Regions from separate parts of the Pseudomonas sp. PVC-3-1 genome, predicted to be linked through region 2. Evidence: riboswitches for the same ligand, from Rfam matches in the RefSeq annotation. Region 2 holds a riboswitch; each other region holds the start of a gene.

Region 1 (7,436 bases), 1.1 Mb from region 2:
GCGCGCCGGCAGCGTGCAGCAACTGGGTGACCACGCCGCGCCGGCCCTGGCTCTCCAGGCCATTGCTGGCACTGTCGAGGTAGAAGACTTCCAGCGGCGCGCTCCCGACGAAGTGGCGGCGCGCGTTGGCCAGCTCGGCGCGTTGCTGGCGAATCAGTTCCTGCGCTCGCTCCTGCTCATCCATCAGATTGCCCAGCGTTTTCAGATCCAGTTCGATACCCGCGAACAGATCGTCCTGCCGCGCAGCGCAACCGGCATCCAGCAGGTAGCTGGCGACGCCATGACCGGCCAGTTCCTCGCGGGACAGGTTGCCCAGCCGGAAGGCCGAGGCAAAGCCGGCCACTACCAGGTCCGGACGCTGCGCGTAGACCGCTTCCGCCGATGGATACTGGCGGGATAGAAGCGGCACGCCGCGATAACTTTCCTTCGTCAGGTCGAGATCGTCATCGATGTAGGCCACGCCAATCAGCCGCGTCCCCGCGCCGAGCGCCAGCAGCAGGTCAGCGGCATGCTGGTTGAGGGCGAGGATACGCTGCGGTGGGTGATCGATGTGCCAGTCCTGCGCGCAGTTGCGGTAGTCCTGGGCAGTGGCCGTCGACATGCCCAGCATCGCCGCCAGCCCGAGCACCAATGCCAATGTGTAGGAGCGAGCTTGCTCGCGAGCCAAACCGGGCACCGATGGCATCAAGCGCTTCGCGAGCAAGCTCGCTCCTACAAAGAGCCATGCCGGCCTCATGCTTCGTCATCCACGCGCAAATCCGCCACCGGCGCGCCATCAAGCAGGTGTTCCTGCACCACCCGACACACCTGCTCGTCACTGTGCAGGCCATACCAGACGCGCTCGGGATAGACCGTCAGCACCGGCCCGCGATTGCAGGGAAATTGGCAACCGGTACGGGTCAGCAAGGCACCCTCGCCGTTCTCGTAGAGATCGAGACGGATCAGCTCGCGGCGCAAGGTCTTCCACAGCGGCAGCGCACCGCGCCGCACGCAGCGCGGCCCGGTACAGAGGAACAGGTGATGCCGGTGCGGCGGCGGCGCGGACCAGTCCGGCTGTGACGGCACCTCGCCGATGCCCTGGCAATCCAACTGCTGCGCTGGATCGTCAATCGCCGCCAGTACCGCCGTCGCATCCAGCCCGCGCCGGCCAAGCGCCGATGCGGTGATCCTGGGCGGCGGCGCCTGGGGATAGCCTGCCGACAGCACGGCCAGCTCGGCACGCAACCAGTCCAGGTAGGCACCGTCAGCGCTCGGCTCCAGGTCCACCAGCAACAGCTGACGATTCTCGGCGAACAGCTCGCGCATCCGCCTCCAGAGCGAATCGAAACCCTCGCCGGTGTCGATGATCTCGACACCGGCAAGACGCGCCGATACCGCGCGCTGCAGGTGCTCGCCCTGGACGCCGGCCAATGGGCCGACCAGCAGGATGGCCTTCATCAGAAGCTGAAGGTGTAACGAAGTTCGGCGGTGCGTGGGCGGCCGAGGTTGTCCACCTGACGCATGCCGTTACTGGTGCGGCCGGTGGCGTAGTCGCGGTCCAGCAGGTTCTCCAGCAGCAGGCTCAGGCGGTGTGCGCGGGCCACATCGAGGTAGCGGTAAGCGTCGCCGTCGAGCACGCTGTAATGGCCGTAGTCGTCGTCCTGGGCGCTGACGATTGAGCCTACGTAGCGCGTGGCGAGGCCGGCGCCCCAGAAGTTGTCGTCGTAGCCGGCACGCACGCGGGCGAAGAAGTGCGGGATGTTGTTGACCGTCACGCCGTCACGGCTGTCCACCAGGTTGCGCGTGGCGTCGGCCGAGACCTGCCAGTGCCGGCCAAACTGCCACTGGCCGTTGGCTTCCACGCCGCGTACCTCGATCTCACCGTTGCCGTTCACCCACTGGTCGCCGGCGAGAGTGATGAGGTCGGTGATCTCGCGGCGGAACAGGGTGACGCTGCCGCTCCACGGCTGGTCGAACAGCTCGCCGGTGTAATCCAGGCCCAACTCGGCGTTGCGGCTGCGCTCGGGCTTGAGGTCACGGTTACCGACTTCATCGCCCGGTTCGTTGACGAACAACTGCTCGGCGGTGGGCAGCTTGAAGGCGGTGCCGAACTGGCCGCGCAGCTTGAGCTGCTGGGTCAGGTCGTAGAGCGAGGTGAGCATCCATACCGTGGCGCCCTCGCCGCCGGAGATTTCCTCGCGGCGCACGCCCAGGCTCGGGTGCCAGTCGGGCAGCGCCTCGATGTTCGGCCGCAGCTGGGCATACAGCGCGTGGGACTCGGCCTTGTCGTTGTCGATGATCAGCACGTCGTCCTGGCCCTTGTACCACTGGTTGTCGCTGCCGAAGACCAGCTCGTGGCCGCCGGCCAACCTGGCCTTGCCCTCAAGCTGCGCGCCCCAGTCGGTAAAGCCCCAGTAGTCGTTGTGATTGAGCACCTGGGTGCCGCCGCCCTGCAGGTTGTAGACGCGGTCGTAGCGGGTGTCCCAGTCATTGATATGGGTCTTGGCGAACCAGCTGAAGTCGTCGCTGACGCTCTGCTGGAAGGTCGCCGTGGCGATCTGCTGGATACGGTTGTTGCTGGTGTGGTGGTTGGATGTCGGGCGGGCGAAGTCCAGTTCGGCGTCGGCGTACTGGTAGAACAGCTCCAACCGCGAGGCCTCGCCGATGGCCTGGATGGCCTTGGCGCCGAACACGTTGACGTCATAGGAGCGGCGCTTGTCGCTGACCGTGCTGGTCATGTCCTGGTCGCGGTAAGGCTGGTAGCCGTCGGAGCGGTTGTGGCTGACGTAGGCCATCAGGCCGAGATCGCCCAGGCCGTTCTGCACGATTCGCTCCGCGCGGGCATCACCGCTGCGACCCTTGAACGTATCCAGGCCGAGGTTCACCTCACCGGCCGCCTCGCGCGAACGCGCACTGCGGGTGACGATGTTGATCACCCCGCTCACCGCCTGGGTGCCGAACAACAGGCCCTGGCCGCCCTTGAGCACTTCGATGCGCTCCACGGCGGTGGTCGGCAGGGTGTCGATGTAGATGCCGCCGTAGAGGCGGTTGTTCAGGCGCACGCCGTCCAGCAGGATCAGCGTGTCGTCGTTGCGCCCGCCCAGCAGCGAGTAGGTCCCGTAGTCGAACGGGCCGTTCTTCGGCGCAACGAACAGGCCGGGTACGTACATCTGCAGCACGCGGGTGATGTCGGCGCTGGGGCCGGCACGCTCGATCTGCTGGCGGTCGATGACCTCCAGCTTGCTGCCGTAGCGCGCCATGTCGGCCACGGTGGTGGACTCCACCGAAGGCGCGCTGACGATCTCGTCGGCCAGGTCGAGTGGCGCCGCAACGAGCTGCGAGCTGAGGGCACAGAGGGAGAGAACGGGAGTCCAGCGCGGGGCGCGCCGGTTCAGGAACGAAGAATGTTGCAAGGTGATCGCCTCGAAATAGAAATTTCGCAGGCGGCGCAGCGACACCCGGAACGAGCGCGCCCCGGGAACCGGCTCACGCCCGCCCACCGCGGGTTTGCCAAACAGGTTCCAGGCCGGTCTCCGGGCTTGCGAGGGTCGTGGGGCATCCGCCTTCCCATGCTTGCGCACAGTGGCCTAGTGGATGCTCCGCTCGCTTACCGTTGCGGGGGCAGCGCCGGACTGATCGCACGAAGGCGACGCACCGGCTTCCCGTTTCACCCCACGCACGGCGGCGGGGGGCACCTGAAACGGGGCGCATATCAACATTGCGGGTGGGAAAGCGTCAAGCACGGGGGTTGGGCAGGATGTTGCGAACGTCGCCGTCAGTGCCACGGATCGTAGGTGCCGAAGCTCCAGATATGCCCTTCCGGATCACGGCAGGTGAAGCCCTGGCCGCCGTAGTCCTCGTCCTTGATGTCGATGACGATCTGCGCGCCGCCGTTCACCGCCGCGCGATACAGCACCTCGGCGTCCCTGACCACCACGTAGATGCTCTGGGTGCAACCGCCGATCTCGTCGGGCTGGCGCATCAGCCGGCCGTACTCGTTGTCGTGCAGCGAGCCGAGCATCACCAGCCCACTGCCGTCGGCCAGCGCCAGCTGCGCATGGGCGATGCCGCCATGGTCATCGGCGACCACCAGTTGGCGCTGGAAACCGAAGGTGGCGCACAGCCAGTCGATGGCCTGCGGCGCATCGCGGTAGCGCAGGCAGGGAATCACGCTGGGGCGAACGGCGGGCAAGGGCTGCGACATGGCAATCTCCGGCAAGAAACGGGTGCAATGTTCTGAGCATAGTCGCCGGTTTTTCGCTCCTCAGCGCTGCGCGGCGACCAGCAGCAACATCGGCCGCTCACGCTCTTGCGCCAATGCCGGGTTGGCCAGCACCTGTTCTGCACTCGGCCCCCAGTCCTCGACGTGGCGCAGCGTCAGCCCCGCGCCGATCATGGCATTGAGGATGCTGCCAAGGGTGCGGTGATGCTTGAGCACACTCTTGGCCAGCCAGTCGGTGCGGCGCTCGCCTTCGTCCTGGTAATGGTCCACCGGCCAGCAGCGGCGGCCGTCTTTTTCGACGATCCAGCCGGGATTGCGCGACGCCATGTAGATCGGGTGCTCGATGGAGAACACCAGGCTGCCGCCAGGGCGCAACGCGTCGTGCACGTTGCGGAAGAAATGCGGCAGATCCTCGAGGTAATGCAGGGTCAGCGAGCTGTAGGCCAGATCGAAGGCCGCGGTGGGCAGCTCAAGCTGCTCGAGGTCGGCGCGGAAGTAGCTCACTTGCGCCGCCTCGGTCGTCTCCCGTGCGCGGTCGAGCATCTTCTGTGACACGTCCAGCCCGCTCACCGTGCGCGCGCCCTGCTCCGCCGCATATCGGCAGAACCAGCCGTAGCCGCAGCCAAGGTCGACCACATCGAGCCCCTCCAGCGGCGGCAGCAACGCGCGCAGCGAGGCCCACTCCGGCGCGCCGTCCAGGCCGTGCTGCGAGCGCGGCAGCTGGGCGTAGCCGGCGAAGAATTCGGGGTTGTCGTAGATGTTCTGCGCCATGGGATGGCACCTCCTTTCTGACGGACCAAGGTCCGATTGTCTGCACCAAGGACGGGGGTGGCAACCCGATGAAGTCAATGCCTGGGCGATCGAAGCGCAAGTTCCTGCAAGACCGCTTGCCGGGGCGGCCTTAGTGTCAGCCCAATCAAAAAAGGAGAATCAACCGTGACCCAACGCCAACCGATCAACCTGCAGAACAAGCTCGCGCTTATCCACGAAACCTGGCAGCCGCGAGTGATTGCCGAGATGAACGACTACCAGTTCAAGGTGGTGAAGCTGCACGGCGATTTCGTCTGGCACAGCCACGCCGACACCGACGAGACCTTCATCGTGCTCGACGGCGAACTGCGCATCGACTTCCGCGACGGGCCGCTGACTCTGCGAGCCGGGGAGCTGTACGTCGTACCGCGCGGTGTCGAGCACAAGCCCTACGCCGAGCACGAAGTACAGGTGATGCTGATCGAACCGCGCGGCGTGCCGAACACCGGCGATGCGGGCGGTGAGCGCACGGCGGAGAATGATCGCTGGGTGTGACCGTCGATCACCTGCCTTGGCGGCCGCCGATCAGTGGCCGCGCCCGCTTCGCTGGGTGCTGCTATGCCTGTCGGAAGAACGCCGCTCCCAGCCGGAGACTGTCACGCCTGGGATACACAGGCGCGGCTCTGGCGGCGTCGCCGGTTCGGGTCCGCGTCCATCGAAGCCCGGAGTCGGGCCGGAGGTGCGACATGCTTTATCTGGTGAACTGGACCATCCCCATCGAAAACCGCGACAGGATCATCCAGCGCTTCCTCAAGACCGGCGGCCAGCCACCGTCCGGGGTGAAGCTGGTCGGCCGCTGGCACGCCATGGGCCACATGCTCGGCTTCGGCCTGGCGGAGGCCGAGAACCCGCTCGATGTACAGCGCTGGATGTTGCAGTGGACCGACCTGATGCACCTGCAGGTGCACCCGGCGATGACCGACGCCGAATATGCACCGCTGCTCGCGCAGATGCTGCAGCAGGCGGCGGACACGCCATCGGTCAGTCCCTGAGCGCGACCTCGGCTGGCTTGGCGCCGAAGCGCTTGCGGTAATCGCTCGGCGCCATCCCGGTGATCTTGCGGAAGGTGCTGCGGAACGAACCCGGATCAAGGTAGCCAACCGTGTAGGCGATGTGGTCGACCGTGCCGTTGGTGAACTCCAGCAGCTCTCGCGCCTTGCCCACTCGCAGGTGCTGGCAGTACTCGGTCGGCTTGAGTCCGGTGGCGGCACGGAAACGGCGCAGGAAGGTGCGCTCCTCCAGCCCGGCCTGGGCGGCCATGGCGGCGAGGCTGACGTCCACCGCGCCGTTGCCCTGCAGCCAATGCTGCACCCTGAGGATGGCAGCGTCGCCGTGGCCCAGCAGTGGCGCGAAGTTGCTGCCGCATTGCTGCGCGCTGTCGCTGTGCTCGACCACCAGGAAGCGCGCGGTGCGGTTGGCGATGCTCGGGCCGAGCAGGCGGTCGACGATGCGCAGGCCAAGGTCGGACCAGGCCATCAGCCCGGCCGAGGTGATCAGGTCGCCGTCATCCACCATCGGCTTGTGCGGTTCCAGGCGCACAAGCGGGAAGCGTTGGGCGAAGGCCTCCGCTCCGCTCCAGTGGGCGGTGGCGCTGCGCCCGTCGAGCAGCCCGGCCTCGGCCACCAGCAGCCCGCCGATACACACCGAGCCCACGATGGCGCCCTCGCCGTGGCGCGCAGCGAGCCAGTCGGTGAGGTTGCGCAGCGGCGTGGCGTCGGGCAGGCCGAACAGTGAGGGCGGTACAAGCACGGCGACCAGGCGGCTCAGGGCGCCTGGATGTGTGTCGAACACACGCCGGGGTTCGCCGCCGTCCTCACCGGACCAATGGCTGACGCGCAGTGCCGGCAACTGCTGCGCGGCCTCTTCGCCAGCGATGCGCTCAGCCACCGCGAACAGGTCGGTCAACCCATGCAGCGCCGCCGTCTGCACACCGGGATAGAGCAGCAACCCGATCTCGACGACGCTTCGTTGCACACCCATTGTCAGTTTTCCCCCGGTTGTTGTCGTTCCGCCTGATCCCCGCCGGACGCGCGGCGAACCATACTGGCTCCACTTCCTCACCACTCGCAAAGGAATTTGGACATGGCAAAGCAAGCGCTCATCCTAGTGGATATCCAGAACGACTACTTCCCTTCCGGCAAGTGGCCGCTGGTCGGCATCGAAGCCGCCGCCGACCAGGCCGCCAAGGTACTGTCCGCCTTCCGCGAGCGCGGTGACCTGGTAGTACATGTGCGCCACGAATTCGAAAGCGCCGACGCCCCGTTCTTCGCGCCCGGCAGTGACGGCGCAAAGATCCACGGCAAGGTGGCCAATCTGTCCGGCGAGCCGGTGGTGCTCAAGCACTTCGTCAACTCCTTCCGCGACACCGACCTGAAGGCCATCCTCGACCAGCACGGCGTAGAGTCGCTGGTGGTGGTCGGCCACA
Region 2 (7,436 bases):
AGAGGGAACAGTCCTGCGCGCTCTGATCGACCAACGTTCGCCGGTTAGCGCCGATACATTGCCCACTCCGAACGGCCTCCTCTCCCTCTGGGAGAGGGCTGGGGAGAGGGCAATCTCGCAGCATCGCGATATTCGCCCTCAAGGCTCCCCATTGCGCCCATGCTGCAGGAACCCCGGTCGCTCGCTCAGCCGCTCGTAGTAGGCCGCCACAGCCGGTAGATCGGGGCGCTGCATGGGCGTCAGGTACCAGCGGTTCACCGACAGACCGAGCACAACATCGGCGAGACTGAAGCAGGCACCGGTGACGAAGGCGCCGGTGCGCTCCAATTGCCGGTCCAGCAGGGCCATGCAGTGATTCCACTGCGCCTCGCTCAGGGCGATGGCGGATTCGTCAGTGTGGCTGGGACTGTTGCGCACCCTGGCCATGAACACGTAGCGCCAGGCGCTGTTCAGTTCGGTGGCCTGCCAGCCCATCCACTGCTCCACCAGCGCGCGCTCGCGCACCGAGGTGGGCAGCAGTTCATCGAGCGGATACTGCGTGGCGAGGTAGCTGCAGATGGCATTGGACTCCCAGAGCACGAAGTCGCCGTCGACGAGCACCGGCACCATGGCGTTGGGGTTGAGTGCAATGAATTCCGCCGAGGCAGTCGAACGGAAACCCGTGCCCCAGTCTTCCCGTTCGTAGGACAGGTTCAGTTCGGCGCAGGTCCAGAGCACCTTGCGCACGTTGATCGATGAAGCGCGGCCGAGGATTCGCAGCATGGTGTCACTCCCTGTGATAACCGGGGCCCAGCATAGAGCCAGGTGCGTTGGCGGAGAAGAGACGTTACAGCCCCGTAGGAGCGAGCTTGCTCGCGAACCACTACGAAGCTGTGAACTCCCCGGAACAGGTCGCCCCACAGAGCCTTTGTCGTAGCTCAGTGGCATAAGCGCTGACGGCTCGGAGTAGGCCGATGGGTTTGCGAGCAAGCTCGCTCCTATAAAAGTCGGCCCGCCAAGGCAGCCCACAGCGACTCGACGCTGTCGAACTCCCGGTCCACTTTCGGCAGCGCCGGCCGCGCCAGGATCAGCACCGGCACACCACACTCGCGGGCGATTTGCAGCTTTGGCTCGGTGGCCTGGCTACCACTGTTCTTGCTGACCAGCACGTCGGTGCCCAGGCGGGTAAATAGCTCGCGCTCGCCCTCCAGGGTGAACGGCCCGCGCGCGCCGAGCACCTCGGCACGCGCGTTGCCAGGCAGGCTTTGCAGGCAGCGCACGGTCCAGTGCTGGTGGGCGGGAATCTCGTCCAGGTGCTCCAGCGGCTCGCGGCCCAGAGTGAACAGCGGACGGTGAAACGCCTTCAGTGCCTCGATCAGCGCCCCCCAATCGGCGACCTGCCGCCAATCGTCGCCCTCGCCCGCCTCCCAGCCGGGGCGGCGCAGCGCCCAGCACGGCACGCCGGCCAGTTGCGCAGCGCGGGCGGCGTTGGCGCTGATCTGCGCGGCGTAGGGATGGGTCGCGTCGAGCAACAGGTCGAAACCGCGTTCGCGGATGTAGTCCGCAAGGCCTTCGGCGCCGCCGTAACCACCGACGCGCACCTCGCAGGCCAGATCGTCCGGCACCTTGCCCAGGCCGGCGAGGCTGTAGAGATGCTGCGGCCCCAGGCGCCGCGCGATAGCCAGCGCTTCGCCGATACCGCCCAGTAGCAGGACTCGCTTCATCGAACCTCCAGCGCTTCGCCCACCAGGTTGCCCTGGCGGTCGATGGCGAAGACTTCCAGTTGTACTTCGGCGGGCACGATGCGCCGGGCGAAGGCCAGTGCGCGGGCGCAGACGGCGTCACCCAGAGCGATGCCCTCGGCGCGACAGAGCGCCAGCGCCTGCTGGCTGGTGTTGGCGTCGCGCATGCGTTGCTGCAGGTCCGCCGAGGCGCCGATGTCCGCCGCCCACTCGGCGAGCTGCGGCAGGTCGATGCTGGAGTGACGACTGTGCAAATCCATGTGGCCGGCGGCGAGCTTGCTGATCTTGCCGAAGCCGCCGCAGACGCTGAAACGCTCCACCGGCACCTTGCGCAGGTGCTTGAGCGCTGCACCGGCGAAGTCACCCATCTCGATCAGCGCGGTGTCGTCGAAACCGTAGCGACGGCGCATGGCGTCCTCGCTGGCGTTGCCGGTGCAGGCGGCGAGATGGCGGAAACCGTTGGCGCGGGCGACGTCGATGCCCTGCTGGATCGACGCGATATAGGCCGAGCAGGAGAACGGCCGGACGATGCCGGTAGTGCCGAGGATCGACAGGCCGCCGAGAATGCCCAGGCGCGGGTTCATGGTCTTGAGCGCCAGCTCGGCGCCGCCCTCGATATGGATGGTGACGTCGAAGCCACCGGCATAGCCGCACTCGGCCGCCAGCGCAGCGAGGTTACCCTGCATCATCTGCCGTGGAACGGGATTGATTGCCGGCTCGCCCACCGCGAGCACCAGCCCCGGCTTGGTGACGGTGCCGACGCCTTCTCCAGCGTAAAAACGCACGCCCGGCTCATTGCTCAAGGCGACGCGCGCAAAGACCAGCGCACCGTGGGTCACGTCCGGGTCGTCGCCGGCATCCTTCAGCGTACCGGCTTCGGCGCCGCCAACCGTGAGGCGGCAGAACTCCAGGCGCAGGGTCGCGCTGCGCTCTTTGGGCAGGCTGATCTGTGCGGCGTCCAGCGCTTCACCGGTCAGTAGCAGGCGCGCCGCCGCCAGGCTGGTGGCGGTGGCGCAACTGCCCGTGGTGTAGCCGCTGCGCAGCGGGCGAGGTTCTTCGGGCGTCTCGTCACGCATGGTCATTCAGCCTGGGGCTTGTGCACTTCCAGCAAGGTGATCGGCAACGCCGCGCGCCAGGTATCGAAACCGCCGAGCGGCTGGGCCTGGGACACCGACAGGCGAGTCAGCTCGCCGCCAAGGCGGGCGCGCCAGCTCAGCAGCATGGACTCGCTCTGCAGGGTGACGGCGTTGGCCACTAGTCGGCCGCCAGGCTTGAGTTGCTCCCAGCACTGCTCGAAGACACCGGGCAGGGTTACACCACCGCCGATGAAGATCGCATCCGGGCGCTCCAGTCCCTGCAATGCCTCCGGCGCAGCGCCGCAGACCAGTTGCAGCGCCGGCACACCGAGGGCGTCGCGGTTGAAACGGATATGTTCCTGGCGCCCGTCGTTGGCTTCGATGGCCAGCGTGCGACAGCTCGGATGTGCGCGCATCCACTCGATGCCAATGGAGCCGCAGCCGGCGCCGACATCCCAGAGGAGCTCGCCGGGCTTCGGTGCCAACCGTGCCAGGGTCACGGCGCGGACGTCGCGCTTGGTCAGTTGGCCGTCATGGCGGTAGGCGTCGTCCGGCAGGCCGATGGTCAGGGGCAGACGAACCGCGTCGACGCCGGCTACGCACTGCACAGCCACCAGGTTCAGTGCAGCCATCTCGCTCTGCGACCAGTCGCTGGCAAGCCCGTCGATACGCCGCTCCGCCTCACCGCCCAGGTGTTCCAGCACGCTGAGGCGACTCGCGCCGAATCCTCGTTCGCGCAGCAATGCGGCGATCGCCGCCGGGCTGCTGCCGTCGTTACTGAGGATCAGCAGCCTGGCGCCGTCGTGGATCTGCGCGTTGAGTGCGGCCAATGGGCGTGCCACCAGCGACAGCAGCGCGCAATCCTGCAACGCCCAGCCCAGGCGCGCCGCTGCGAGGGAGGCAGAGGACGGCGCGGAAAGCACGAGCATTTCCTCGGACGGAATCTGACGGGCCAGGCTAGCGCCGACGCCGAACCACATCGGGTCACCGCTGGCCAGCACGCAGGTCGGCTCACCGCGCCGGCGCATCACCGGTTCCAGGCTGAACGGGCTCGGCCAGGCCTGGCGATGAGCGCGCAGACAATGCGGCAGCAGCTCCAGCTGGCGTGGCGCGCCGATCACTTCGCTGGCGGCGAGCAGGGCGCGGCGCGCGGCCTTGCCGAGGCCGGCATAACCGTCCTCGCCGATGCCAACGATGGTCAGCCAGGGCGTCATGAAATTTCCTCGAAGGTGCGACGATCGATCCGACGGGCAGGCTTTTCCTGCCTTCGGGCAAAGCAGGCATAATACCCGCTTCGTCGGTGCTCGTAGGACGCTTCGCAATTGAACAGCGAAGCATCCGAGAGCCGAAGAGGGAACACGGTTGAACCGTGGCTGCCCCCGCAACTGTAAGCAGCGAGTCCGCGCAATCCGACAGCATGAAGCGCATTTTCATGCGGTCGATCAGGCCACTGGGCAACCGGGAAGGCCGCGCTGGATGAGGACCTGCCAGCCAGGAGACCTGCCGACGAAACCAGTCGCGCGTGCAGACATCGAGCGGGGTGTATCGGTGTCGTGAAGTCCCCTATGGGGGATTCGCAGGTCACCGCGACCCAGCCCTGGTGACCTCAGTGCCCGAATTCTCAGCTCCGCCCGTCCGTCCGCATGCCTGCCCCGGCCTGCTGCGCATCGTGGCCTCCCGCGATGGCGGCATCTGCCGCATCAAGCTGCCCTGTGGGCAACTCGACGCCAGCGCCGCGCGAGCCATCGCCCTGGCCGCCGAGCGCCATGCCGATGGCGTGCTGGAAGCGACCAATCGCGCCAACCTGCAGATTCGCGGCATACGCACCGGCACCGAACAGGCGCTGAGCAGGGAACTGCTCGCCGCCGGTCTCGGCCCGCGCGAACTGGCGGCGGACGATGTGCGCAACCTGCTGGTCAGCCCGGCGCTGGGCCTCGACGCCGCCACGACTTTCGATGCAGCTCCCCTGGCCGGCCAACTGCTCGATCTGCTGGAGCGCACACCGCGCTTCCACGGCCTGTCGCCCAAGTTCGGCATCCAGCTGGACGGCGGCGAAGCGCTGGCGATGCTGGAGCATCCCAACGATCTCTGGCTGTCGGCCATGTCCGGCGACGCGACGCCGCTGTTCGCCTTCGGCCTGGCCGGTTGTCCGCCGCAGCACGAAACGGTTGCCCCAGCCCTCGCCGCCGTGACAGCCGAGCAGGTACCGCTGCTGGTGGAAAGCCTGCTGCACCTGTTCCTCGATCTTGCCGGCGACGGCCAGACGCGCATGCGCCACCTGCGCGAGATGCTCCGCGATGAAGTGCTGCTGGAGCGCCTGCAGCAACGCCTGCCCTTCCAGTTGCACCTCGGGCCGGCTGTGGATAACTGGCGACGTCCTGCACCGCGGGCTTTCGGCCATCTCGGGATTCAGCCGCAGCGCCAGCCGGACCGCGCCATGGTCGGTGCGGGATTCATCCTCGGACGCCTCGACAGCACCCTACTGTTCGGCCTTGCCGATCTCGCCGAGCGATTCAGCGCCGGACAACTGCGTCTGACGCCGTGGCAAAGCCTGATCCTCCCCGATGTATCCCTGACCGACGCTCCCGTCGTACTCGCCGCGCTGGCCAACCTCGGCCTGGTGATCGATGCCGGTCAACCGCTCTCGCGCCTCGTCGCGTGCAGCGGCTCCAGCGGTTGCGCGCGCGGGCTGGCCGACACCAAGGCCGACGCCCTGCGCCTGGCCGAGCGCCTGCGTCACGCACCGCCGGCCGGCGTGCACCTGTGCGGCTGCCCGCGCTCCTGCGCCGCCGCCCACGTCGCCCCCTACACCCTGCTGGCCGTCGCCGACGGCCGCTATGACCTGTTCCGTCGCGCCGACGGCGTGGCCGGCTTTGGCCAGCCGCTGGCGCGCAACCTTCCCCTCGATGCCGCGGGCGACCTGCTCGCCGCACCCGGAGTTTCCACCGATGCTTGATTACATCCGCGACGGCCAGGCGATCTACCGCCAATCCTTCGCCACCATTCGCGCCGAGGCCGATCTCACCGGCATCCCCGCCGACCTGGAAAAGCTCGCCGTGCGGGTGATCCACGCCTGCGGCATGGTCGACGTCGTGCAGGACCTGCGTTTCTCCGCCGGCGCCGGGGCCATCGGCCGTGCGGCCCTGGCCGCTGGCGCGCCGATTCTCTGCGATGCGCGGATGGTCGCCGAGGGCATCACCCGCGCACGCCTGCCGGCACACAACGAGGTGATCTGCACCCTCAATGATCCGGACGTCCCGGAGCTCGCCCGCGAGCTGGGCAACACCCGCTCGGCGGTGGCGCTGGAGCACTGGCGCGAACACCTGGAAGGCAGCGTGGTGGTGATCGGCAATGCGCCGACTGCCCTCTTCTACCTGCTGGAAATGCTCGATGCCGGCGCACCGAAACCGGCGCTGATCCTTGGCTTCCCGGTGGGCTTCGTCGGCGCCATGGAATCCAAGGACGCCCTCGCCGCCGACAGCCGTGGCGTGCCCTACGTAATCGTGCGCGGACGCCGTGGCGGCAGCGCGATGGCCGCTGCGGCGGTGAACGCCCTGGCCACGGAGGTGGAGTGATGACCGGCCGCCTCATCGGCCTGGGCGTCGGCCCGGGCGACCCGGAACTGCTGACCCTCAAGGCCCTGCGCCTGCTGCGCGCCTCCCCGGTGATCGGCTACTTCGTGGCCAAGGCCAAGCACCACGCAGGCCAGGGCGGCAATGCCTTCGCCATCATCGAGCAGCACCTGCTCGATGAGCAGCAACGCCTGCCGCTGGTCTACCCGGTGACCACCGAGAAACTGGAGCCGCCGCTGACCTACGAAGGCGTGATCAGCGACTTCTATGACACCGCTGCCGAGCAGGTGGCGATGCACCTGGACGCCGGTCGCGACGTGGCAGTGATCTGCGAGGGCGACCCGTTCTTCTACGGCTCCTACATGTACCTGCACGACCGTCTTTCGCAGCGGTATGACACCGAAGTCGTACCCGGCGTCTGCTCAATGCTCGGCAGCGCAGCGGTGCTCGGCGTGCCGCTGGTGTATCGCAACCAGAGCCTGTCGGTACTCTCCGGCGTGCTGCCGGAAGACGAACTCAAGCGCCGCCTGGCCGACGCCGATGCGGCAGTGGTGATGAAGCTCGGCCGCAACTTCGACAAGGTCCGCCGCGTGCTCCGCGAGCTGGGCCGTGACGGCAGCGCCCACTACGTCGAACGCGCCACCATGCGCGAGCAGCGCATCGTGGCGTTGGACGACGTCGACCCGATGGCTTCGCCGTACTTCTCGATGATCGTCATTCCCGGCCAGCGGTGGAACGGCTGATGCGCCCTGCCATTGTCATCCTCGGCCAGGGCGCGCTGGCCACCGCGCGACGCCTGCAGGACGTTTATCCACAGGCACGCGTATTGGGTCTGAAAGACCGCGTCGAAGGCGCCGATGAGTCCTACGCTAATTTCGGCGATACCCTGCGCCAGCTCTACCGCGACGACACCTCGATTATCGCCCTGTGCGCCGCCGGCATCGTCATCCGCACCCTCGCACCCCTGCTCAGCGAGAAGGGCGCGGAGCCGCCGGTGCTGGCCGTGGCCGAAGACGGCAGCGCCGTGGTGCCGCTACTCGGCGGACTCGGCGGGGTGAACCGCATGG
Region 3 (7,436 bases), 1.6 Mb from region 2:
GATTTCGTGCCCTCATCGAACACCGTGGATTCGGCACTGGTCAGGTCGCCGATCAACGGCCCGGCGATCAGCTCGACCATGGTCGCCAGCGCCGAGCCCTTGTGCCCGCCGAAGGTCAGCATGGCGCCGTCGAGCACGGCGCTCGCATCCGTACTGGGATTGCCCTGCGCATCGATGCCCCAGCCCAGCGGGATCGCCTTGCCCTCGCGCTCGTGCAACTGGATTTCCCCGCGCGCCACCACCGTGGTGGCAAAGTCGAAGACGTAGGGGTTCTGGCCCACACGCGGCCAGCCGAAAGCGATGGGGTTGGTGCCGAACAATGGCCGCGTCCCGCCGGCCGGCGCCACATAGGCCTGGGCCGGCGTAACGGCCAGGGCTACCAGGCCATGGGCGACGATCCGCTCGATCTCCACCCACAGCGCGGAAAAGTGTACGCAATGGTTGACCGCCATCGCGGCGATGCCCTGGCTGCGAGCCTTCTCCACCAGTTTCGGCAGCCCGAGATCGAACGCGCACTGCGAGAAACCGCCCTTGGCGTCCACCCGCACCAGCGCCGGGGCCGGTTCCGACAGCTCCGGCACGGCATCGAGCGAAACCTTGCCGGCGCGCGCCGTGTGGATGCAGCCAAGCAACCGCCACACCCCGTGGGAGGTACAGCCATCACGCTCGCCGGCCAGCACCGTCTCGGTCACGCCCTGCACGTGGGGCTCGCTGAAACCGTGGCGACGCAGGATCGCTTCGGACAGTTCGCGCAGTTCTTCCAGGCTCAGTCGGGTCACGCCATCCTCCTCGGTTGCTACAAAAGACTGCGGCAATCCGCCGCCGGTCGGTGATCGTGTCTACAGTGGATGCTCGCGCCAAGGCCCGCTTGCGTGCAATCGTCGGCAGCGACGACGATTTCGGCACAGCCTGCCGCACCATTTCCGACTATCCGGTCGTCCGAAGGATTGGCCCCACGTTGCTTGGGCCAATCCTGAGCTTCGGGTAAACTTCCGCATCTTTGCCTTCTCATAACGATCAGCCTGATGCCCACGACGTTTCACGAGATTCCCCGCGCGCGCCCTGCCACGCCCCTGCTCGACCGCGCCAGCACGCCGGTCGAGCTGCGTCGGCTGGGCGAGACGGAGCTGCTGACCCTCGCTGACGAACTGCGCCAGTACCTGCTGTACAGCGTCGGCCAGACCGGCGGCCACTTCGGCGCAGGCCTGGGCGTCATCGAACTGACGGTGGCCCTGCACTACGTCTTCGACACCCCGGACGACCGTCTGGTGTGGGACGTCGGCCACCAGGCCTACCCGCACAAGATCCTCACCGGCCGCCGCGAACGCATGGGCAGCCTGCGCCAGAAGGACGGCCTGGCCGCCTTCCCGCGCCGCTCGGAGAGCGAGTACGACACCTTCGGCGTCGGCCACTCCAGCACCTCCATCAGCGCGGCCCTCGGCATGGCCATCGCCGCGCGCATGCAGGGCTCCAGTCGCAAGTCGGTGGCAGTGATCGGAGACGGCGCGCTGACCGCCGGCATGGCCTTCGAGGCGCTCAACCACGCGTCGGAAGTAAAGGCCGACATGCTGGTGATCCTCAACGACAACGACATGTCGATCTCCAACAACGTCGGCGGCCTGTCCAACTACCTGGCCAAGATCCTCTCCAGCCGCACCTACAGCAGCATGCGCGAAGGCAGCAAGAAGGTGCTCTCGCGCCTGCCCGGCGCCTGGGAGATCGCCCGCCGCACCGAGGAATACGCCAAGGGCATGCTGGTCCCCGGCACCCTGTTCGAGGAGCTGGGCTGGAACTACATCGGCCCCATCGACGGCCACGACCTGCCCACCCTGATCGCCACCCTGCGCAACATGCGTGACCTCAAGGGCCCGCAGTTCCTCCACGTGGTGACCAAGAAGGGCAAGGGCTTCGGCCCGGCCGAGATCGACCCGATCGGCTACCACGCCATCACCAAGCTCGAACCCGAAGGCGCCCCCGCCCACGCCGTGCCGAAGAAGACCGGCGGGCCGAAGTACTCCAGCGTATTTGGCCAGTGGCTATGCGACATGGCCGCGCAAGACCCGCGCCTGGTCGGCATCACCCCGGCAATGAAGGAAGGCTCCGACCTGGTCGCCTTCGCCGACAGGTTCCCGGACCGCTACTTCGACGTCGCCATCGCCGAGCAGCACGCCGTGACCCTGGCGGCCGGCATGGCCTGCGATGGCGCCAAACCGGTGGTGGCGATCTACTCCACCTTCCTGCAGCGCGGCTACGACCAACTGATCCACGACGTCGCGGTGCAGAACCTCGATGTGCTGTTCGCCATCGACCGCGCCGGTCTGGTCGGCGAAGACGGCCCGACCCACGCCGGCAGCTTCGACCTCTCCTACCTGCGCTGCATCCCCGGCATGCTGGTGATGACCCCCAGCGACGAGAACGAATTGCGCAAGCTGCTCACCACCGGCCATCACTTCGAAGGCCCGGCGGCGGTGCGCTACCCGCGCGGTACCGGCCCGAACGCCAGCATCGAAGCCGAACTGGCCCCGGTGGAAATCGGCAAGGGCGTGGTGCGCCGTGAAGGCAAGGCTGGCAAGGTCGCCTTCCTGGTGTTCGGCGTGCAACTGGCCGAAGCGCTGAAAGTGGCCGAGCAGTTCGACGCAACCGTCGCCGACATGCGCTTCGTCAAGCCGCTGGACGAAGAGCTGGTACGCCAGCTGGCCGCCAGCCACGAGCTGCTGGTGACCGTCGAGGAAAACTCGGTGATGGGTGGCGCCGGCGCCGCCGTCAGCGAATTCCTCGCCCGCGAGAACCTCCAGCAGCCAATCCTGCACCTGGGCCTGCCGGACTACTATGTCGAGCACGCCAAACCGGCACAGATGCTCGCGGAGTGCGGGCTGGACGCCGCCGGCATCGAAGCCTCGGTGAAGGCACGGCTGGAAGCGCTCGGCAACCGCTGAGCGCATCCCTCGCACTGAGTATTGCCAGTCACCGGCGCACCCTCTAAGGTGCGCCGGTTTTCGTTCGAGGTAACGGGAAGCAGGTGAAAGACCTGCGCTGCCCCCGCAACGGTAACCGACACGTTCCCGAACCGGATCCTGATCTCGCGAGCTAGAGCAGAACAAGGCGAAAGCAGAAGTGGAAGCGGAGTTTGCTACAGCAAATGAGCCTTCCGCTTCTGCTTTCAACGCAGTTATGCCGACGCGCAGCAGATCAGGGCCGGTTCGACTCGCAGCATCGCCATGGCCACTGCTCTTGTGGGAAGGCGGCGATGTGACGTCGGCAGCCCGGAGACCGCCCTCGACACGCCCCGACAGGTGTTGCGGAGGGCCGCACCGTCAAGTGCGGCCTGCCGCCCTTGCCACGCCCTCCTCGAAAGTCATCCGACCGCTTTTGAGGACGTTCCATGAAACTGACCCGACTCGCCCTGGCCACCAGCCTGCTGCCCGGCATGGCCTTCGCCGCTGGCGACATCTACACGCTCTCCGACCAGGTGATCACCTCCGCCCGCCAGGCCCAGCCGCGCGCCGAAGCCACCTCGGCCAACAGCGTGTTCACCCGCGCCGACATCGAACGCCTGCAGGTGCGCAGCGTGCCCGCCCTGCTCGCCCGCGTGCCTGGCGTACAGATGGGCAGCTCCGGCGGCGTGGTGTCCTACTCCGTGCGCGGTACCAGCACCGCGCAGACCCTGGTGCTGGTGGACGGCCAGCGCGTCGCCTCGGCCAGCAGCGGCATCGCCCGCCTGGACTACCTGAGCATCGACAGCATCGAGCGCGTCGAAGTGACCCGCGGCCCGCGCTCGGCGCTGTATGGCGCCGACGCCATCGGCGGGGTCATCCAGATCTTCACCCGCCGCGGCGAAGCCGGCCTGCACCCGGAAGTGCGCCTGGCCGCCGGCAGCCACGGCACCTTCGAGCGCAGCCTGAGCCTCTCCGGCGGCAACGAGCAGACCCGCTACAACCTCGGTGGCAGCCTCGACGAGAGCCAGGGCTGGGACCGCACCAGCGACAACGTCGGCGCCGACAACGACCACGACGCCCAGCGCAACAAGGCCGTGCACCTGAACCTGGACCATCGCTTCAGCGATGACTGGAAGGCCGGGCTGAACCTCAACGACCAGCGCGGCAAGAACGAATACGACGACGCCTACAACTTCGAGCCCGGTACGCCGCAGGACGAATTCCGCGTCAGCAGCTACAGCGCCTACCTCGACGGCCAGATCACCAAGATGTGGAACAGCCGCCTGGAGCTGGGCCGCAGCTACGACCGCAACAAGGCTGTGGGCGCCGCCGACAGCTGGAACAACGGCACGCTGGAAACCACCCGCCACTCGGCGAGCTGGATCAACCGCCTGCAACTGGACGAAGCCAACCAGTTGGCCCTGGGCGCCGACTGGTACGAAGACAAGGTCGATGGCACCACCGCCTTTGCAGAGGACCAGCGCAGCAACCGCGCCTTCTTTGCCCAGCACAGCTTCAAGGGCGACAGCTTCGGCACCGAACTGGGCATCCGCCACGACAACAACCAGGCCTACGGCAGCCAGAACAGCTGGAACGCCGCCTTCAGCCTGCCGGTGGGCGAAAGCCAGACCTGGATTGCCAGCTACGGCGAAGGCTTCCGCGCGCCGACCTTCAGCGACCTCTACTACCCCGGCGCGAGCAACCCGGACCTGAAGGCCGAGACCTCGAAAACCTACGAACTGCAATGGCGCGGGGACATCGAAGGCACGCACCTGGAAGCCTCGCTGTACCGCACCGAGATCGACGACCTGATCGCCTGGGACAGCACCAGCAACCAGCCGGAGAACATCAACAAGGCGCGCATCGATGGCTTCGAAGCCAGCGTCGCCCGCGAGGTGCTGGGCTGGCAGGCCGCGCTCGGCCTGAGTCTGATCGACCCGCGCGACCGCGACAGCGGCCACACTCTGCCTTACCGCGCGCGCCGCACCCTGAGCCTGGACCTGGACCGGCAGTTCGGCGCCTTCGGCGTCGGCGGCACCTGGCGCGCCGTCAGCCAGCGTTATGACGACGCGGCCAATACCCGCGAACTGTCCGGCTACGGCGTGCTCGACCTGCGCACCAGTTGGCTGGCCAGCGATGAAATCCGCTTCGACCTGAAACTGGATAACGCCCTGGACCGCGACTACACCCTGGGTGACTACCTGCGCCCGACCAGCCCGACGGACTTCATGGGCGAAGCCCGTCCCTACCGCGAACCGGGCCGTACCGCGCTGCTGGCGGTGACCTGGACGCCGGAGCTGTAGGGAACTTTGGAGAAACACGCCGGGGCCTGGCTCGCGCGTAGGAGCGGATTCATCCGCGATGTTCTGGCGTGTTCGAATGCCGATCGCGGACGGAGTCCGCTCCTACGCGAAACCCGACCTATAGGCGCGGGCGCTGAGCCTGCAAGGAGGCCGGGAACCGGGAGCGGAAGGCAGATCGCGAGCAAGCTCGCTCCTACAGGGTTGGCGTGCAGGGATATCCCTGAGCTTCCCGATTTGCTCTTCGTAGGAGCGAGCTTGCTCGCGAACCCGCAGGGCAGCGGACTAAACCAGAACCCCCGCCATCCGCCCCAGCTCCGCGCAGTCCTGCGCATGCCAGTCCGTCAGCTCCGGCCAGGGATTCTCTGCAAGGTTGACCAAAGCACTGTGCGCCCCGGCGGCACGGGCACAGTCGAGGTCGAAGCGGTAATCGCCAACCATCAGCATCTTCTGCGGCGCCACGTCCCAGCGCGCGGCGAAGCGCAGCAGGCCATCCGGGCTGGGCTTGGGATCGGCCTCGCCGCGGCCGAGAACATCCTCGGTCAGGAAGCAATCACCAATGCCAATCGCAGCCAGCGTGATCAGCGCCAGCTCATGGGCATTGCGCGTCAGAATGCCCAGTCGGTATCCCGCGCCATGCAGCGCACGCACCAGTTCCACCGCGCCCGGCGCGGCAGTCGAAGCCACCGCCAGCTCACGCTCGTGCTCCAGCAGCCAGACATGCTTGGCCGCCGCCTCGTCCTCCGGCAGCGCGGCCAGGTGGGTGAGGATATCGTGCTCCTGGGGAATCCCCAGCGCGCGCTTGATTGCCGGGAAGTCGTGCACCGCCAGGGTCAGGGTGCCGTCCATGTCGAACACCCAGTGGCGAATCTCGCCCAGGCTAGTGGCTGGGTTCATGCCCAGTCCTCGCGGCGGCGGATCAGGCCTTCCTGGGTGGAGGAAGCAACCAGCTGGCCGTCACGGTTGAAGATGCTGCCGCGCACAAAGCCACGACCGTTGCCGGCCCAGGGGCTGTCGATGGCGTAGAGCAGCCATTCGTCCGCGCGCAGGTCGCGGTGGAACCACACGGAATGGTCGATGGTGGCGACCTGCATGTCCTTCTGCCAGACCGAGCGACCGTGGGGCAGCAGCGAGGTGGTGAGGAAGCCGAAGTCCGAGGCGTAGGCGAGGATGTACTTGTGCAGCGCCGGCACGTCCGGCAGCTTGCCGTCGGCGCGCAGCCAGAGGTACTTGATCGGCTCGCCGACCTCGGGGTCGTAAGGGTCGTTCTCCGTCACCGGGCGGATTTCGATGGGTTTGGGGTAGAGCAGCTTGTCGCGAATGCGTTCGGGGAACTGCGCGGCACTGCGCTTCTTCAGTTCCTGATCGGTCGGCAGGTTCTCCGGGCCGACCACGTCGGGCATGCTGATCTGGTGCTCGAAGCCTTCCTCGTCGGTCTGGAACGAGGTGCTCAGGGCGAAGATCGGCTGGCCCTTCTGGATCGCGGTGACGCGGCGGGTGCTGAAGGTGCCGCCATCGCGCACGCGATCGACCTGATAGACGACCGGCTTGCTGGCATCGCCCGGACGCAGGAAGTAGCCGTGCATCGAGTGCACATGGCGCTCCGGCTCGACGGTCTGGCTGGCCGCCGACAGCGCCTGGCCGAGTACCTGTCCGCCGTACAGCTGGCGGAACCCGAGGTCCTGGCTCGTGCCGCGGAACAGGTTCTCTTCGATCTGTTCCAGGCTCAGCAGAGCCACCAGGTTGTCCAGGATCTGGGTCATGCGCGTTGTGTCCTCAATTGCGGTCTTGCTGAAGTGGGTGTCGGCGCTGCGCGCTGTAGGCGGGAAGGCTGGTGAGCCGTTCGTCCCAGACCGCGCGGCCGATGGTGAAATGATAGAGGCTGACCGGGCAGTCCGGACCACCGCCGAGCAATTCGTCCAGTGCCGGGTCGAAATAGCAGCCGATGCCGGTGCCGGAAACGCCCGCGGCCTCGGCTTCCAGATAGAGCAGTTGGCCGATCTGGCCGGCTTCCCAGTACAGGCGCGGATAGGTCCAGGCGCCTTGGGCAAGGGCAGCGTCAAGATCGGCCAGCATGGCGAAGGCGACGCAGCCGTCGCTGGCGATGTCCTGCCCACAGGACAGGAACGCCGACAACCCGCGCGCATCGCCGGACAGCAGGCGGTACAGCGGCACGCCGCTCTCCTCCACCGGTTGCCAG

What was found. Region 2 has a riboswitch for cobalamin ahead of cobG (precorrin-3B synthase). Riboswitches for the same ligand answer to the same signal wherever they lie in the genome.
Region 1: linked by a shared signal. The riboswitch ahead of AC2T4A_RS26415 (TonB-dependent receptor plug domain-containing protein) and the one ahead of cobG (precorrin-3B synthase) in region 2 are both predicted to bind cobalamin.
Region 3: linked by a shared signal. The riboswitch ahead of AC2T4A_RS08590 (TonB-dependent receptor domain-containing protein) and the one ahead of cobG (precorrin-3B synthase) in region 2 are both predicted to bind cobalamin.

The regions. Positions count from the first base shown of each region.
Region 1 is NZ_CM172023.1:5,740,994-5,748,429, forward strand. Features, by position in the region: gene AC2T4A_RS26405 (ABC transporter substrate-binding protein) at 1-610, opposite strand, end outside; gene AC2T4A_RS26410 ((2Fe-2S) ferredoxin domain-containing protein) at 733-1,437, opposite strand; gene AC2T4A_RS26415 (TonB-dependent receptor plug domain-containing protein) at 1,437-3,392, opposite strand; cobalamin riboswitch at 3,487-3,693, opposite strand; gene AC2T4A_RS26420 (VOC family protein) at 3,755-4,183, opposite strand; gene AC2T4A_RS26425 (class I SAM-dependent methyltransferase) at 4,244-4,972, opposite strand; gene AC2T4A_RS26430 (cupin domain-containing protein) at 5,138-5,506, shown strand; gene AC2T4A_RS26435 (DUF3303 domain-containing protein) at 5,698-6,003, shown strand; gene AC2T4A_RS26440 (GlxA family transcriptional regulator) at 5,993-6,991, opposite strand; gene AC2T4A_RS26445 (cysteine hydrolase family protein) at 7,094-7,436, shown strand, end outside.
Region 2 is NZ_CM172023.1:266,579-274,014, forward strand. Features, by position in the region: gene AC2T4A_RS01295 (glutathione S-transferase family protein) at 139-762, opposite strand; gene AC2T4A_RS01300 (cobalt-precorrin-6A reductase) at 978-1,703, opposite strand; gene AC2T4A_RS01305 (cobalt-precorrin-5B (C(1))-methyltransferase) at 1,700-2,797, opposite strand; gene cbiE (precorrin-6y C5,15-methyltransferase (decarboxylating) subunit CbiE) at 2,800-4,011, opposite strand; cobalamin riboswitch at 4,079-4,319, shown strand; gene cobG (precorrin-3B synthase) at 4,398-5,753, shown strand; gene AC2T4A_RS01320 (precorrin-8X methylmutase) at 5,746-6,372, shown strand; gene AC2T4A_RS01325 (precorrin-2 C(20)-methyltransferase) at 6,372-7,112, shown strand; gene cobJ (precorrin-3B C(17)-methyltransferase) at 7,112-7,436, shown strand, end outside.
Region 3 is NZ_CM172023.1:1,856,163-1,863,598, reverse strand. Features, by position in the region: gene AC2T4A_RS08600 (Ldh family oxidoreductase) at 1-779, opposite strand, end outside; gene dxs (1-deoxy-D-xylulose-5-phosphate synthase) at 1,026-2,936, shown strand; cobalamin riboswitch at 2,974-3,292, shown strand; gene AC2T4A_RS08590 (TonB-dependent receptor domain-containing protein) at 3,383-5,239, shown strand; gene AC2T4A_RS08585 (HAD family hydrolase) at 5,522-6,133, opposite strand; gene tesB (acyl-CoA thioesterase II) at 6,130-6,999, opposite strand; gene AC2T4A_RS08575 (SagB/ThcOx family dehydrogenase) at 7,013-7,436, opposite strand, start outside.